Regions from separate parts of the Oceanobacillus sp. E9 genome, predicted to be linked through region 3. Evidence: riboswitches for the same ligand, from Rfam matches in the RefSeq annotation. Region 3 holds a riboswitch; each other region holds the start of a gene.
The links. A riboswitch is a leader RNA that binds a small molecule or an ion and turns the genes downstream of it on or off. The one in region 3 is predicted to bind S-adenosylmethionine.

Region 1 (3,292 bases), on a different contig from region 3:
GTTTTGACTTCTTGACTACGATAAATATCTGCTAGTTTCTGGATGATTTCATCGTCTTCGTTTTCTGCCCTCACCGCAGCATGGTTAATGTAAGGAGAATCTTTCGGCTCAATATAAATAGAATCTTCCGTAGGGGTAAATCCGGCTTCGATAGCAAAATTTGTATTAATCGCAGCTGCATCCAATTCCTCTAACTGACGTGCAATCTGCGCAGAATCTAGTTCCACAAATTCATAATTGCCGTTATTCTTATCAATGTCACGAACCGTAGAATTAATTCCTGTCTCCGAATCCAACTCAATTAAACCAGCTTGTTCAAATAGTAAAAGTGCACGACCACTATTTGTAGGGTCACTAGGCAGTCCGATGGTGGATCCCTCAGGTAATTCAGACACATCATCGACATCTAATGAATAAATCCCCATCGGGAAAGTAACGGTATCAAATGATTTCACTAAATCTAAGTTTCTATCTTCTTTAAACGCATTAAAATACGGTTCTGTTTGGAAGATATTTAAATCAATCTCCCCTTCAGCTAAAGCAACGTTTGGCATAACATAATCCGTGAACACCTTTGACTCGATTTCGATGCCTTCCTCTTCTGCTAGTTCCGTTACTTTTTCAAGAATTTCTTCATGTGGCCCTGCCGTTACACCGATGACTAATTTTTCATCATCGTACAATCCTTGACCCGACCCGCTAGATTCCTCACTGCCACACGCAGCCAATAATGATATTGCTAAAAATACGATCGCTATTAATAATCCTTTTTTCATGATGTTTTCTCTCCTCTTTTTTCCGTGTAATAGGCTTGATTATATTTCTCTACTTGCTGTAACGCACCAGCTAATGATTCCGCCGTAACTTCCTTATTCATAAAATGAATCGACTCTTGCGGCAGAATTGCTTTCTGAATGATTTTCTCCACGAGCTCCGTATTGGTTACATCAATGCCGATTCCTTGTAAACTAGACGGCAATTGCCATTGATCGTAAAAATCGAGTAGACGCAAAAGCTCATCCTCTTTGTTTTCGAATGCCAATTGGCCAAGAATTCCGTATGCGACGAGCTCTCCGTGTAAGAAGTTTTTTGCCTCGATTGCTTCCGTTAATCCATTATGTAGCGAATGCGCACCGGCAATTCTCCCTGCTTTATCGCCAAATCCGCCTACCATTCCACCCGTGATGATGATCGCCTCGATAACTCGAATAAATGCAGGCGTAACTTGTTTAGTGCGTGCGGCATCCAGTGCAGCCTTTCCATCCTTCAGTAGTACATCCCGGCAAATCCCCGCAGAAAATTGTGAAACTTTCACTGGTACAGGCGCTTCTTCATTCGGGTAAAAACTCTCGATCAATGCATCTGCTTCATAAAATTTTGCCAGTGTATCACCTATCCCCGCCCTTAAATATTCTATTGGGGCATGTGCAATGATAGCTGGTTCTACTAAGACAAGCGTCGTCGCCAACGGAAAATCCGTATAATGTGTAAATGCCCCATCGCTGTCATAGAAAACACTAAGCGGTGTCCACGCAGCACAAGTCGCAGAAATCGTCGGAATTAAAATCGATTTAACATCTGCTTTCACAGCTGCGGCCTTCGTAATATCGAGCGCAGTCCCGCCGCCAATACCAATCACAGCTTCCACAGAATGTTGATGAAGCTGTTTCGCTATGGTCTCTGCTTTTTCTAGCGTGGTATGACCTTCGATAAAGATGATATTCGGTTCTACTTGCTCCACTAATACATAAGGTAAATACGGCTTTGCCGCCTGCCATGATTTCTTCCCTGCGATAACTTGTATACAGTCAACTGATAATTCTTCAAGGAGTACAGGAATTTCCTCTAAGACATCAGAGCCAATCCGATAATGACCAGGAGCTCCTTTAACAATAGATGTGGACATAAACCCTTCCTCTTTTCTCATGGTGTAAATTTTTTTGGGAAACTAAAAATGCCTCCCGATTTGAACTCGAGAGGCATAACATAACAATATGTAAGTCATTCATCACCTCTCTTATTTCTCAAAATACTATCCGTATTTTGCAGGATTTAGCACCTATTCATCATTGGAATTAAGATGAACGGTTGCCGGGCGTCACAGGGCCAGTCCCTCAGCCACTCTCAATAAGAGATATTAGCGTATTTAATTTTAATTATCATACTATTACGGTTTTTACTAATTGTCAATAAGGGATTTTATTTATAACGTCAGATTAATCATTAGTGTCCTTAAATTGAATTGAGGAATCCTTTTCTTGCAAGTTATTATCCTTGCTTTTGTACTCTTTGGTAGAATGCTTGAACCTTAGAATTACTATCCTCTGCCTTTCAATGATAACTAGAACTTTCGTTTTTGATAAGGCATACCTACTTCTTCTTCGCAATACTGTTTAAGACTATACAGAAAAATAGCCCAATTATAATTACAAATGCGATAACATGTGGTAACATCCTTCCAATTCATCTGCCGAAATGTGATTGATGTCTTCCCATTATTTTCCTCGATATCAAAAGAAATAGTCGTACCTATCCATTCTGCATCTCCCGAATCAACACATTGCCACACAATTTTTTTATCGGGAACAAGCTCATCAATTCTCATCTTTGTTAAGTCATTTTCACCAAATCGGAACTCATTTATAAAACCTATGTGATTATTAACTTTTAATTCATTTGTCCATATTTCCGAAAGGCCTTTCTCAGTAGTCAATGTTTCGTACACTAGCTCCGCTGGAACATTCACACTTTGTAGATGCTCAATATTCGCCATATCTCATCTCTCCTTCATTAAAGAATTTCAAATCCACTTTTATTTTACCTCATTACAAATAATGTGGTTTCTTATCGATTGCTATTTTTTGGATACTTCCCTGTAGTTATTGCCTTCCTTTTTTACATTACGTCAGCGTCAGTATTTTACAAATATCCACACTTCATCCCAAATAATCGAACTTTATTTAAAATGATCAATCTTATTTTAAAGCCACAGCAAAACCAACTAAATGACTTTGAGTAGAGTGTAACATCAAAAAATTCGGATTTCTCACGCTAAGAAGGTTTGCTTCTTCGACGTTTAAAATACTACTAACCGTTAGACCGGGAAGCCTTTAGGACGTTAACCACTGACAAATCGCTTAATCCATAATACGATCGGGCGTGATAAGAAAAGAATAGAAGTCTAATTCTCAATGTTGTAAGTGAGAAATTAAGCTTTTAACAATTTGGTTGTCTTATTATCGATAACCGTATATTTTACAGGTATCTTGAAGTAACCCCCTTTTTCACCATA
Region 2 (3,292 bases), on a different contig from region 3:
AAGATTCTTCGGATTTTCCTCAATATCATCAATCGTTGCTGCAGACTTTTCTACACTTTCATCTAATTTAATTAAGCCTTCTTTTTCAAATAAAGAAAGGATACGTCCGTGTTCAGCAACTGAGTTACTTAAAATTACTTCTGTGCCTTCTGTGATTTCTTCAACACTAGTTATATTTTGGGAATATACACCCATTGGTTCCACATGTATGCCGCCAATAGATTCAATTTCATAACCTGTGTCAGCAATTGTTTGTTCTAGAAAAGGAATATGCTGAAAATAGTTTGCATCAATACGTTCATCAGCTAAATCATCATTAGGCAAGATATAATCTTGGTACTCTTCTATATTTAATGTAATTCCTTGCTCTTCTAATAATGGCTTTGCTTCTTCTAAAACTTCCGCATGCGGTACACTAGAAGCTCCAACTGATATTTCTGTGGTTTCATCAGACGACTCATCACCTGATGAACCTTCATCACTTGTTCCACAAGCTGCTAATAATCCCACAAATGCAATAGTTAACAATAATAATAATTTCTTCATCTCTGTGTCCTCTCCTTTTAACATTTTAATTAATTATTTCAACAAGTAGTGAAGCTACCTGAGGAATTCTTCTTTAACGCTTATCGAGTTTTCTAGTAATAGCATCCCCGATGAATTGGAATATAAATACGATAAGTACGATAATAATCGTACACCATAACACAACATCAAAGTCACGACGCTGAAACCCGAAATAATAAGCATAGTTTCCAAGTCCACCTGCCCCAATCGCTCCAGCCATAGCGGTATATCCTATCAAAGCAATTGTTGTAACAGTTATTCCAGACACGAGTGCCGGTTTTGATTCAGGTAATAAAACTTTAAAGATTATTGTTCTTGTCTTTGCTCCCATTGCTTTTGCGGCTTCCACTACACCTTTATCCACTTCAATAAGTGCAATTTCTACTAATCGTGCATAGAATGGAGCAGATCCAATAATAAGTGCTGGCAAAGCAGCATTAGGACCACGAATCGTTCCCATTAGAAAATCGGTAAACGGGAATAGCAATAAAATTAGTATAATAAATGGTATAGCTCTGAAGATGTTTACAAAGGCTGCAACAATATTATTCACAACTCGATTTTCCCAAATATTACCTTTTGAAGTTAGGAATAATAGTAACCCAAGCAAAATCCCAAAAATTGCTGTTCCTACCATTGAGATAAGTGTCATGTAGAACGTCTCATAGGTTGCTTCGATTAAATCTTCTATTTTGATCCCTTCAAATAAACTACTTAGCATGTTGAATTACCTCCAATTCAACAGACTCTTGACTCTCGATAAAGCTTCTAGCTCGTTCAATTTCACTGTCGTTCCCCGTTACTTGAACTACCAATGCTCCATAGCTGCCTGCTTGTGTCTGTGTGATATTTCCTTGGATAATATTTAAATCTACAGAAAATTGTTTAGCTATCTGACTGATTAAGGTTTGATTTGTAGTCTCCCCTAAGAAATGAATTCGATATAAAACCCCATTCGGATAATTTTCAACGATCGTTGACATATCACTATCCTCATTAGAACTCATAACCTGTTCAACGAACTTTCTAGTCACTGATTGTTTCGGATTTGTAAACACATCTAGGACTTGTCCCTCTTCTACTACTTTTCCTTGCTCCATTACAGCTACACGATTACAAATTTTACGAATAACATGCATTTCATGGGTAATTAAGATTATCGTTAAATTTAATTTCTCATTAATGTCTTGTAATAATGATAAGATCTGATTAGTCGTTTCTGGATCTAGAGCAGAAGTAGCTTCATCACATAGTAATACTTTAGGGGAATTCGCTAGGGCTCTAGCAATTCCAACACGCTGTTTTTGTCCGCCGCTTAATTGTGAAGGATATGATTTCTCTCTACCTTCAAGACCAACTAATCCAATTAATTCTTTTACTCTACGTTTTCTTTCTTGCTTATCAACACCAGCAATTTCTAAAGGAAACCCAATATTGTCCTCTACCGTACGTGACCATAATAAATTAAAATGTTGAAATATCATACCTATATCTTGTCGTGCAACACGAAGATCACTTTTATTTAATTCCGTGATTATTTGATCTCCTATTGTTACTTTTCCAGATGTAGGTTCCTCTAGTCGATTTATTAAACGTACAAACGTACTCTTTCCGGCTCCACTATAACCGATTACGCCATAAATATCGCCATCTTCAATATTGAGGGTCAATGAGTCTACAGCTTTGATGTCTTTTTTATTTAATGAAAATACTTTACTTAACCCTTCTATGGATATCAATCTTTATTCCTCCTCTTACTCTCCAACAACCATTTCGTTTAGTTTCTCCAAAATTCGTCAAAATAAAAACGCCTTTCTGTAAGAGAACAGAAAGACGTACGTACTTATCGTATATCGTCTGACGTTCTCTCATCTTTCATTTTCTGCAGGAATTGGCACCTTTCATTAATTATGAAGGTTGCCGCGGTTTCAAAGGGCCAGTCCCTCCACCGCTCTAGATAAGAGATATCATATTTTTAATGGTTATTTTTAATTAATTCAGTGTACCTATCTTAGCACGCGCTTATAGGACTGTCAATCAATAAATTACGTCGCATTTGAAAATAATTCTGGTTGATATTTTATCAAATAATCATATATATTTGCAGTTGAATAAAACGTATATATTCTTTCGACAATTTCCCCATTTTCCATAAATAATAAGCATGGTACACTTTCAATTTGGTTGTTCTGCATATATTCAGGGTGAATAGATGCGTTTATTTCGTGAAAAATGTCTTGTTGGTGAAGTCGTTCAATATTATCCAACATCGCCCTCGCAACCGAACAAGTTCCACAAAATGGTGTGTAAATATATATCACACCTCGTTCCATTTGTTTATTCCATTCCTTCATAATATATCACCTTTATCGTTCTTTTCTTTATATTAAATAAGATGGGTGGACTGTAAATCTCGCTCCGATTAATACATTAGCTAAAACTTTCATAGGTGTAGCCGCAACTTCGCGATACTCACTGCTCACATAAATATGTTCTGCATGAGGTAATTCCCTCGCTAATTGTTTTCTCAATTTCATACCAGAAGGGTCCTCATCTACTAATATATAGACATCTTTTTCATCTAATTGATACGTTTCTAGTAGTTCATCTAGTTTTTCAACACCTAAAGTCCCATTTGTACAAACGATTATAACATGATCATCAATGATTTTTTCAATCTGTCGTTTATCCGACAAACCTTCTACAATTATTACTTTATTAGATT
Region 3 (3,292 bases):
GGAGGAAAACAATTAATCGAAACAGTGGTAAAACAATCTACGGTACCTGTTATTGAAACCGGTGCAGGGAACTGCCATGTTTATCTAGATGAATCTGCTAAAGTAGAGATGGCAACGGAAATTGTTTTGAATGCAAAACTACAACGACCATCAGTATGTAATGCAATCGAGTCATTAATTATTCATAAACAGTGGTTTGAAAATCATGGTTTAGAACTATTAAAAAGCATGCAATCTCATGACATAACAATTCACGGGGATGGATTCGTTATGGAGAGATTTCCAACTGCTATAAGAGCAGAGGAAAAAGATTGGGAAACGGAGTATTTAGCAAGTGAAATAAGTGTAAAAATAGTTGGTTCAGTATCAGAAGCGATCGCCCACATCAATCGATATGGTACACGTCATTCGGAAGCTATTATAACTGAAAACAAGATTAATGCTGAACAATTTCAACTTCAAGTTGACGCTGCAGCAGTTTATCACAATGCTTCAACTAGATTTACAGATGGATTTGAATTCGGATATGGTGCAGAAATAGGGATTAGTACACAAAAATTACATGCTCGAGGTCCAATGGGGCTGGAAGCATTAACTTCAACTAAATTTGTGATTTCAGGCTCAGGCCAAATTCGCAATTAATTAAAACTCCAAACTACTTTCAGCTTATATAGGAAGTCTAATAAGTAGTTTGGAGTTATTTATAGATTTTATTAAGCTTATCCCCAAATCTCTTTGGAGAGTTCAACGATATAACGTAATTTATTCCACTGATCTTCTTCTGTTAATTTATTTCCTTGATGTGTTGATGCAAATCCACATTGCGGACTAAGCGAAATTTGATCTAACGGAATATATTGTGAAGCATCTTTGATTTTCTTAATGATCTCTTCTTTGTCCTCTAGCACACCGAATTTAGAAGTGATTGCTCCAATTACGACTTGTGGTCCTCCATTAGGTATATGAGCTAAAGGTTCAAAGCTGCCTGAACGATCATCATCATATTCTAAGAAAAATCCGTCCACTTTTTCATTAGCAAATAAGGTTGGGGCAATATGAGCATAACTGCCTTCGAATGCCCAAGTAGAACGATAGTTTCCTCTACATAAGTGTGTAGTTACGATTAAATCATCTGGTTTATTCTCAAGTACACTATTTACAACATATAAAGATAAATCAATCAACTCTTGACGAGATAAATCTTCTTCAAATGTTATTAACTCATCTACGTTCAAGCCGGCAATGTATACATCATCCAATTGCAGGTATCGACATCCAGCTTCGTAAAATGCTTGGATTGCATCTCGATACGTAGTGATAATGTCTTCTGCATAAGATTGAATATCTGGATAAACTTCTGGGTTGCGTGTTCCTTTGTGAAATAATTGATTTGGACTAGGAATGGTTTGTTTTGCAACAGCACGCTCCCCTACTATCTGTTTAAATTCAATGAAATCTTTGACAAATGAATGGTCTGTTGGAAAACTAATCTTTCCGTTATTACGAATGTTATATCTCTCTGTTTCAATTCCTTTAAATAAGTAACCTTTTTCTGGAATATATCCTTCAATACCATTCAATTCTTCTAAAAAGTCCGTATGCCACCATAAACGACGGAACTCACCATCCGTAACAGCTTGTAGACCTATTTCAATTTGTTTGTCTACGATCCGCTTGATTTCTTCTGTTTGAATGTCTCTCAATTCCTTTTCTGAGATATTTCCATCCGAATAATTTTTTCTAGCCTGATGCAAACGCTCTGGTCGTAGCAAACTACCTACATGGTCTGCTCGAAATGGTGCTTTGATTATTGTTTTTGTCATTTTTCCTTCCTTCTTTCTCCATTAAATTTTGTTTAGTCTCACAGAGTAGGGTCTTGCTCTATGAAACTAACATATGACAGTTCTGTACAGAGAATAGGGGAAAAATAAATACCCCCTTCTACAAGTAAGAAGAGGGTACAGGAAACCGTACGATATACTCTTCTTATCTTCTAGCATTTACGCTACTGGAATTGGCACAGTACTTAAATAAGTCTGTTGCCGAGGCTTCCTTGGGCCAGTCCCTCCACCTCTCTGGATAAGAATTGTCATATTTAATTAATAGAAATTTTATAAGATATCGAATAGGATGTCAATAGTTTTTTAATAAATATTTATCGAGTATGTAAACGACAGTAATTTAACTACCATTCTTTCGAGGAAGAATAGATATCTCAAAATAAAAAGTATCTTTTTATGTTATTTGCTTTTGATGTATTTTTAGTTCCTTTGTCTTGCAATTCCATCTTGGAACGATAAAATAACAATATGCTCATTTATACATTGAATGGTGTTAGAAAGAGGTATTTCATGCTAAAGAAAATGACAGAAGATATATTTCAATTAGTAGTGCGGTTTAAAGGTGCAATGGGGGAAGTGAATTGCTATTTAATAAAAGGAGAAAAAGGATATACTGTCATAGATACCGGTATTTATGCCACGGAAACTAAGGAAACTTGGAAGGCGGTTTTGGATAATTATCAAATTGAAAAGCTGATATTAACGCATACTCATGAGGATCATATAGGATTAGCAAAATGGTTTCAAGAGGAATATGCCATCCCCGTCTTTGTATCTAGACGAGGATATAAAGAAATGCTTAAGGGAAAAGATCGGAAATCACATATGGAAAGAATGAAATCACTAATTAAACGTCATGGTACACCGCCATTACCGTTAAAAATAAAGGATTTTTCTTTTATCTATGATTTTGAACCAGACGGATTTTTTGATGATGGTGATCAAATCATCTTAGGTAATCAGCCTTTTCAAGCAATTTGGACACCTGGACATGCTCCTGATCACTATTGTTTTTATAATAAGCAAGAAGAAATAATGATTATAGGTGATCATGTGTTAGAGCATCTTTCACCAGTGATTGGCTTATGGATGGGAGAAGAGTTGAACCCATTAAAGGACTATTTACCATCTTTATTAGAATTACAGGAATATCCGAGTAGATTAGCATTACCTGGTCATGGAAAAGAGATGGAAAATTTATCAGAACGAATAATGGAAACTTATAATCGACATCTCTTTCGTCTTGAGGAACTCAAACAACTTTTATCGGACAAACCGATGTCTGCTTTTAAAATAACAACTAAAATTTATGGACCTATGAAAGGGACAGCTTTTGTCAGTCAGTTTATGGCGACATTAACTCGGTTAATTTATTTAGCGGAAAATCAGGACATACGAAGTATAGAAAAAAACGGCAAAGTACTTTACAAGGCGAAATAAACGATATAAGT
Region 4 (3,292 bases), on a different contig from region 3:
TGATACATCTCTAGAGAAACTAGCAAATCTTAATCCAGTATTTGAAGCAGGTGGGACGGTGACTGCTGGTAATGCTTGCGGCAGAAATGATGGTGCCTCAGCTTTGGTTATTATGAAAGAATCACATGCCAAACATCTTGGCTTGCAACCACTCGCAAGAATCGTAGATTGGAGTACAGCGGGTGTTTCCCCTGAAATAATGGGAATTGGCCCAGTACCGGCAGTCAAACAACTACTTAAACGAAATCAAAAAACAATCCAAGACATAGATTTACTAGAATTGAATGAAGCTTTCGCTTCTCAATCCGTTGCTGTTATTCGTGAACTAGGTTTGGATCATGAAAAAGTAAATGTTAATGGAGGGGCGATTGCGTTAGGTCATCCGGTCGGTGCTACGGGCACCCGGATAATTACGACATTAATCTATGAACTAATAAAAAGAAAACAGCAATATGGTATAGCAACTTTATGCGCTGGTGGCGGCCAAGGAATGGCAATATTGATCGAACAGTGCTAAGTTATTTTGCAGTATCAGGATAAGTTGATTTGATATGGAAAAGTGATTGTTTAATTAAACGACGTAAGATATCAAGATTAATATCGCTGAGTTTGTTAATATAAACACACGATTTTCCGGTAGTGTATTTACCTAAAGCTGTCATTAATTCACTATCTTGAACAATATCTGTTGCGAGATAGAGACTAATTTTTGATTTTCTGGGAGAGTATCCTACTATTAAAAATTCTCCGGAGTGGCCAGAAGCGTATTTATAATTGTATTTTCCAAAGCCAATAATACTTGTTCCCCACATTTTTGCTGGATACTCAGTAGATTCGGTAAATATATCTAATAGTTTATAAGCATCTTCTTTCTTTTGAAGATGATCAACACTTTCGATGAATTGAATAACACTGTTTTCTGTTTCTTTTGTTTTTAGTTCATACATTTTCATCACTCCTAATCCTATGATTGATAATAGTATAACAAATATTTACAATATATTTTTGATTTAGATTGCAACTGGCAGTTTTTTATCAGGCACGGCATCACTCACTAGGAAATCATTTAAAAAATAATAAATGAATAATTTAAATTTCCTATTGATTATTTTATGGTTATCATATAAGATATTAAAAAGTTAATTTTTAAAAAATTAAATATAGTTAGACTTATCAAGAGAGACGGAGGGATTGGCCCGATGAAGTCTCAGCAACCAGCCTTATAAGGTATGGTGCTAATTCCAATAGGCTTATATGCCTTAAAGATAAGAAGAACAATGTAGGTTAACCCTTCTTCTTACTTTTGGAAGAAGGGTTTTTGTTTGTAAAAATAATGAAGGAGGAGATTATGATGAAGCGTAGTTTAAAAAGACGTTTGCAAGAAGGTACGGTAATAGTAGGAGAAGGATATTTATTTGAATTAGAGAGGAGAGGGTATTTACAGGCAGGTTCGTTTGTACCAGAAGTAGCACTTGCGAACCCGGATGCTTTAAAACAAACGTATCGTGATTTTATGAATGCTGGTTCGGATGTTGTATTAGCATTTACATACAATGCACATCGAGAAAAAATGCGCATTATTGGCAAGGAAGAATTATTAGAACCATTGAATAGAAGTGCTATTCGTTTAGCAAAGGAAGTAGCGAAAGAGCATCCATTGGAAGAAGCATTAGTTGCAGGAAATATATCTAATACAAATATCTTTGACCCTTATGATGAATCAAGCAAATCTAAAGTTAGAGAGATGTTCGCTGAAATGGCTCAGTGGAGTAAAGAAGAAGATGTTGATTTTATTAATGGTGAAACATTTTATTATCATGAAGAAGCAGAAATTGCTTTGGAAGAAATATTGAAAAAAGACTTGCCAGCTGTCATTACACTAGGGTTAATGGGAGAAAACATTTTAAGGGATGGCTATACGGTAGAGGAATCTTGTAAAATATTATCGGAAAAGGGAGCACTTGTAGTTGGAATGAATTGTTTCCGAGGTCCAGATACGATGCAACCTTATATTGCAAAAATTAGAAAGCATGTAGACGGTTATGTAGGAGCATTACCCATTCCATATCGTACATCAGATGAGCATCCGACATTTTTTAATTTACCTGATGGTGGTTGTAGTTGCCATTTGCCTACTGAAACAACTTTTCCAACTGCTTTAGATCCACTGTACCATAACCGTTATGAATTAGCAGAGTGGGCAAAAGAAGCAAAGGGGATTGGTGTTAATTATATTGGGTTATGTTGTGGAGCATCTCCAGCAATGCTTAGAGCTGTTGCAGAGGCAGTCGGTAAGGAGACCATTAATTCTCCCTATTCTCCTAATATGGAGAAGCATTTCTTGTTTGGGAAAGATAAAACATTAAAAGAACATAATGTAGGCTATCGATTTAAGGCATAACAAATCTTATATTGATGGTAAATCTCCTATACTATTCATTTAGATACAGTTGGAGAAGTACGAACCTCATTGTTATAAAACCAAGTAATCTTATTTGAATAATTATAAGGAGGAGAATTTAATGAGAAGTAAGTTAATGAGTATAGCTTTAGTGATAATAATAATTAGTTTAATAGCAGCATGTGGATCTGATTCAAGTGCAGCAGATGGAAAGCCTGATAAGATTCGGTTAGATTATGCGTATTATTCACCAACAAGCCTTGTATTAAAAGAACAAGGATGGTTAGAAGAAGCCTTAGAAGATGAAGGAATAGGTGTGGAGTGGGTACTAAGTCAAGGTAGTAATAAGGCTTTAGAATTTTTAACAAGTGATAGTATTGATTTTGGTTCTTCTGCAGGATCTGCAGCGCTTGTTTCTAAAGCCAAGGGTTCTCCAATTCAAAATGTATATATTTATTCTCAACCAGAGTGGACAGCTTTAGTTGCTGATTCTGAGTCAGGAATCCAATCGGTAGAAGAATTAAAAGGAAAAAAAGTGGCTGCCACGTTAGGTACGGATCCATATATTTTTCTACTACGGGCTTTAAATGAAGCTGGATTAACAGCGGCTGACTTAGAAATTGTCAATTTACAACATGGTGATGGAGCGGTTGCTTTGTCTAAAGGTTCCGTAGATGCATGGGCGGGGCTAGATCCACATATGGCTCGAGCCGAATTAGAATCTGATGCAACCTTGTTTTATCGAAATAAAGAATTTAACACATATGGTTTTTTAAACGTGCGAGATGATTTTGCAGAAGAATATCCAGATTATGTTCATGTTGTGATTGAAGCGTATGAAAAAGCAAGAGAGTGGACAATAGATAATCCAGAAGCAGCTGCACAGATTTT

Region 1: linked by a shared signal. The riboswitch ahead of AQ616_RS02225 (iron-containing alcohol dehydrogenase family protein) and the one ahead of AQ616_RS10735 (5-methyltetrahydropteroyltriglutamate--homocysteine S-methyltransferase) in region 3 are both predicted to bind S-adenosylmethionine.
Region 2: linked by a shared signal. The riboswitch ahead of AQ616_RS18675 (methionine ABC transporter ATP-binding protein) and the one ahead of AQ616_RS10735 (5-methyltetrahydropteroyltriglutamate--homocysteine S-methyltransferase) in region 3 are both predicted to bind S-adenosylmethionine.
Region 4: linked by a shared signal. The riboswitch ahead of AQ616_RS17330 (homocysteine S-methyltransferase family protein) and the one ahead of AQ616_RS10735 (5-methyltetrahydropteroyltriglutamate--homocysteine S-methyltransferase) in region 3 are both predicted to bind S-adenosylmethionine.

Annotation. Positions count from the first base shown of each region.
Region 1 is NZ_LSNA01000001.1:483,815-487,106, forward strand. Features, by position in the region: gene AQ616_RS02220 (MetQ/NlpA family ABC transporter substrate-binding protein) at 1-776, opposite strand, end outside; gene AQ616_RS02225 (iron-containing alcohol dehydrogenase family protein) at 773-1,906, opposite strand; SAM riboswitch class I at 2,015-2,134, opposite strand; gene AQ616_RS02230 (SRPBCC family protein) at 2,342-2,773, opposite strand.
Region 2 is NZ_LSNA01000011.1:43,026-46,317, forward strand. Features, by position in the region: gene AQ616_RS18665 (MetQ/NlpA family ABC transporter substrate-binding protein) at 1-546, opposite strand, end outside; gene AQ616_RS18670 (methionine ABC transporter permease) at 620-1,288, opposite strand; gene AQ616_RS18675 (methionine ABC transporter ATP-binding protein) at 1,278-2,306, opposite strand; SAM riboswitch class I at 2,433-2,531, opposite strand; gene AQ616_RS18680 (thioredoxin family protein) at 2,613-2,921, opposite strand; gene AQ616_RS18685 (ribonuclease M5) at 2,949-3,292, opposite strand, start outside.
Region 3 is NZ_LSNA01000007.1:222,647-225,938, forward strand. Features, by position in the region: gene AQ616_RS10730 (glutamate-5-semialdehyde dehydrogenase) at 1-642, shown strand, start outside; gene AQ616_RS10735 (5-methyltetrahydropteroyltriglutamate--homocysteine S-methyltransferase) at 720-1,823, opposite strand; SAM riboswitch class I at 1,984-2,086, opposite strand; gene AQ616_RS10740 (MBL fold metallo-hydrolase) at 2,352-3,281, shown strand.
Region 4 is NZ_LSNA01000009.1:239,417-242,708, reverse strand. Features, by position in the region: gene AQ616_RS17340 (thiolase family protein) at 1-517, shown strand, start outside; gene AQ616_RS17335 (DUF1801 domain-containing protein) at 519-947, opposite strand; SAM riboswitch class I at 1,168-1,272, shown strand; gene AQ616_RS17330 (homocysteine S-methyltransferase family protein) at 1,352-2,401, shown strand; gene AQ616_RS17325 (aliphatic sulfonate ABC transporter substrate-binding protein) at 2,523-3,292, shown strand, end outside.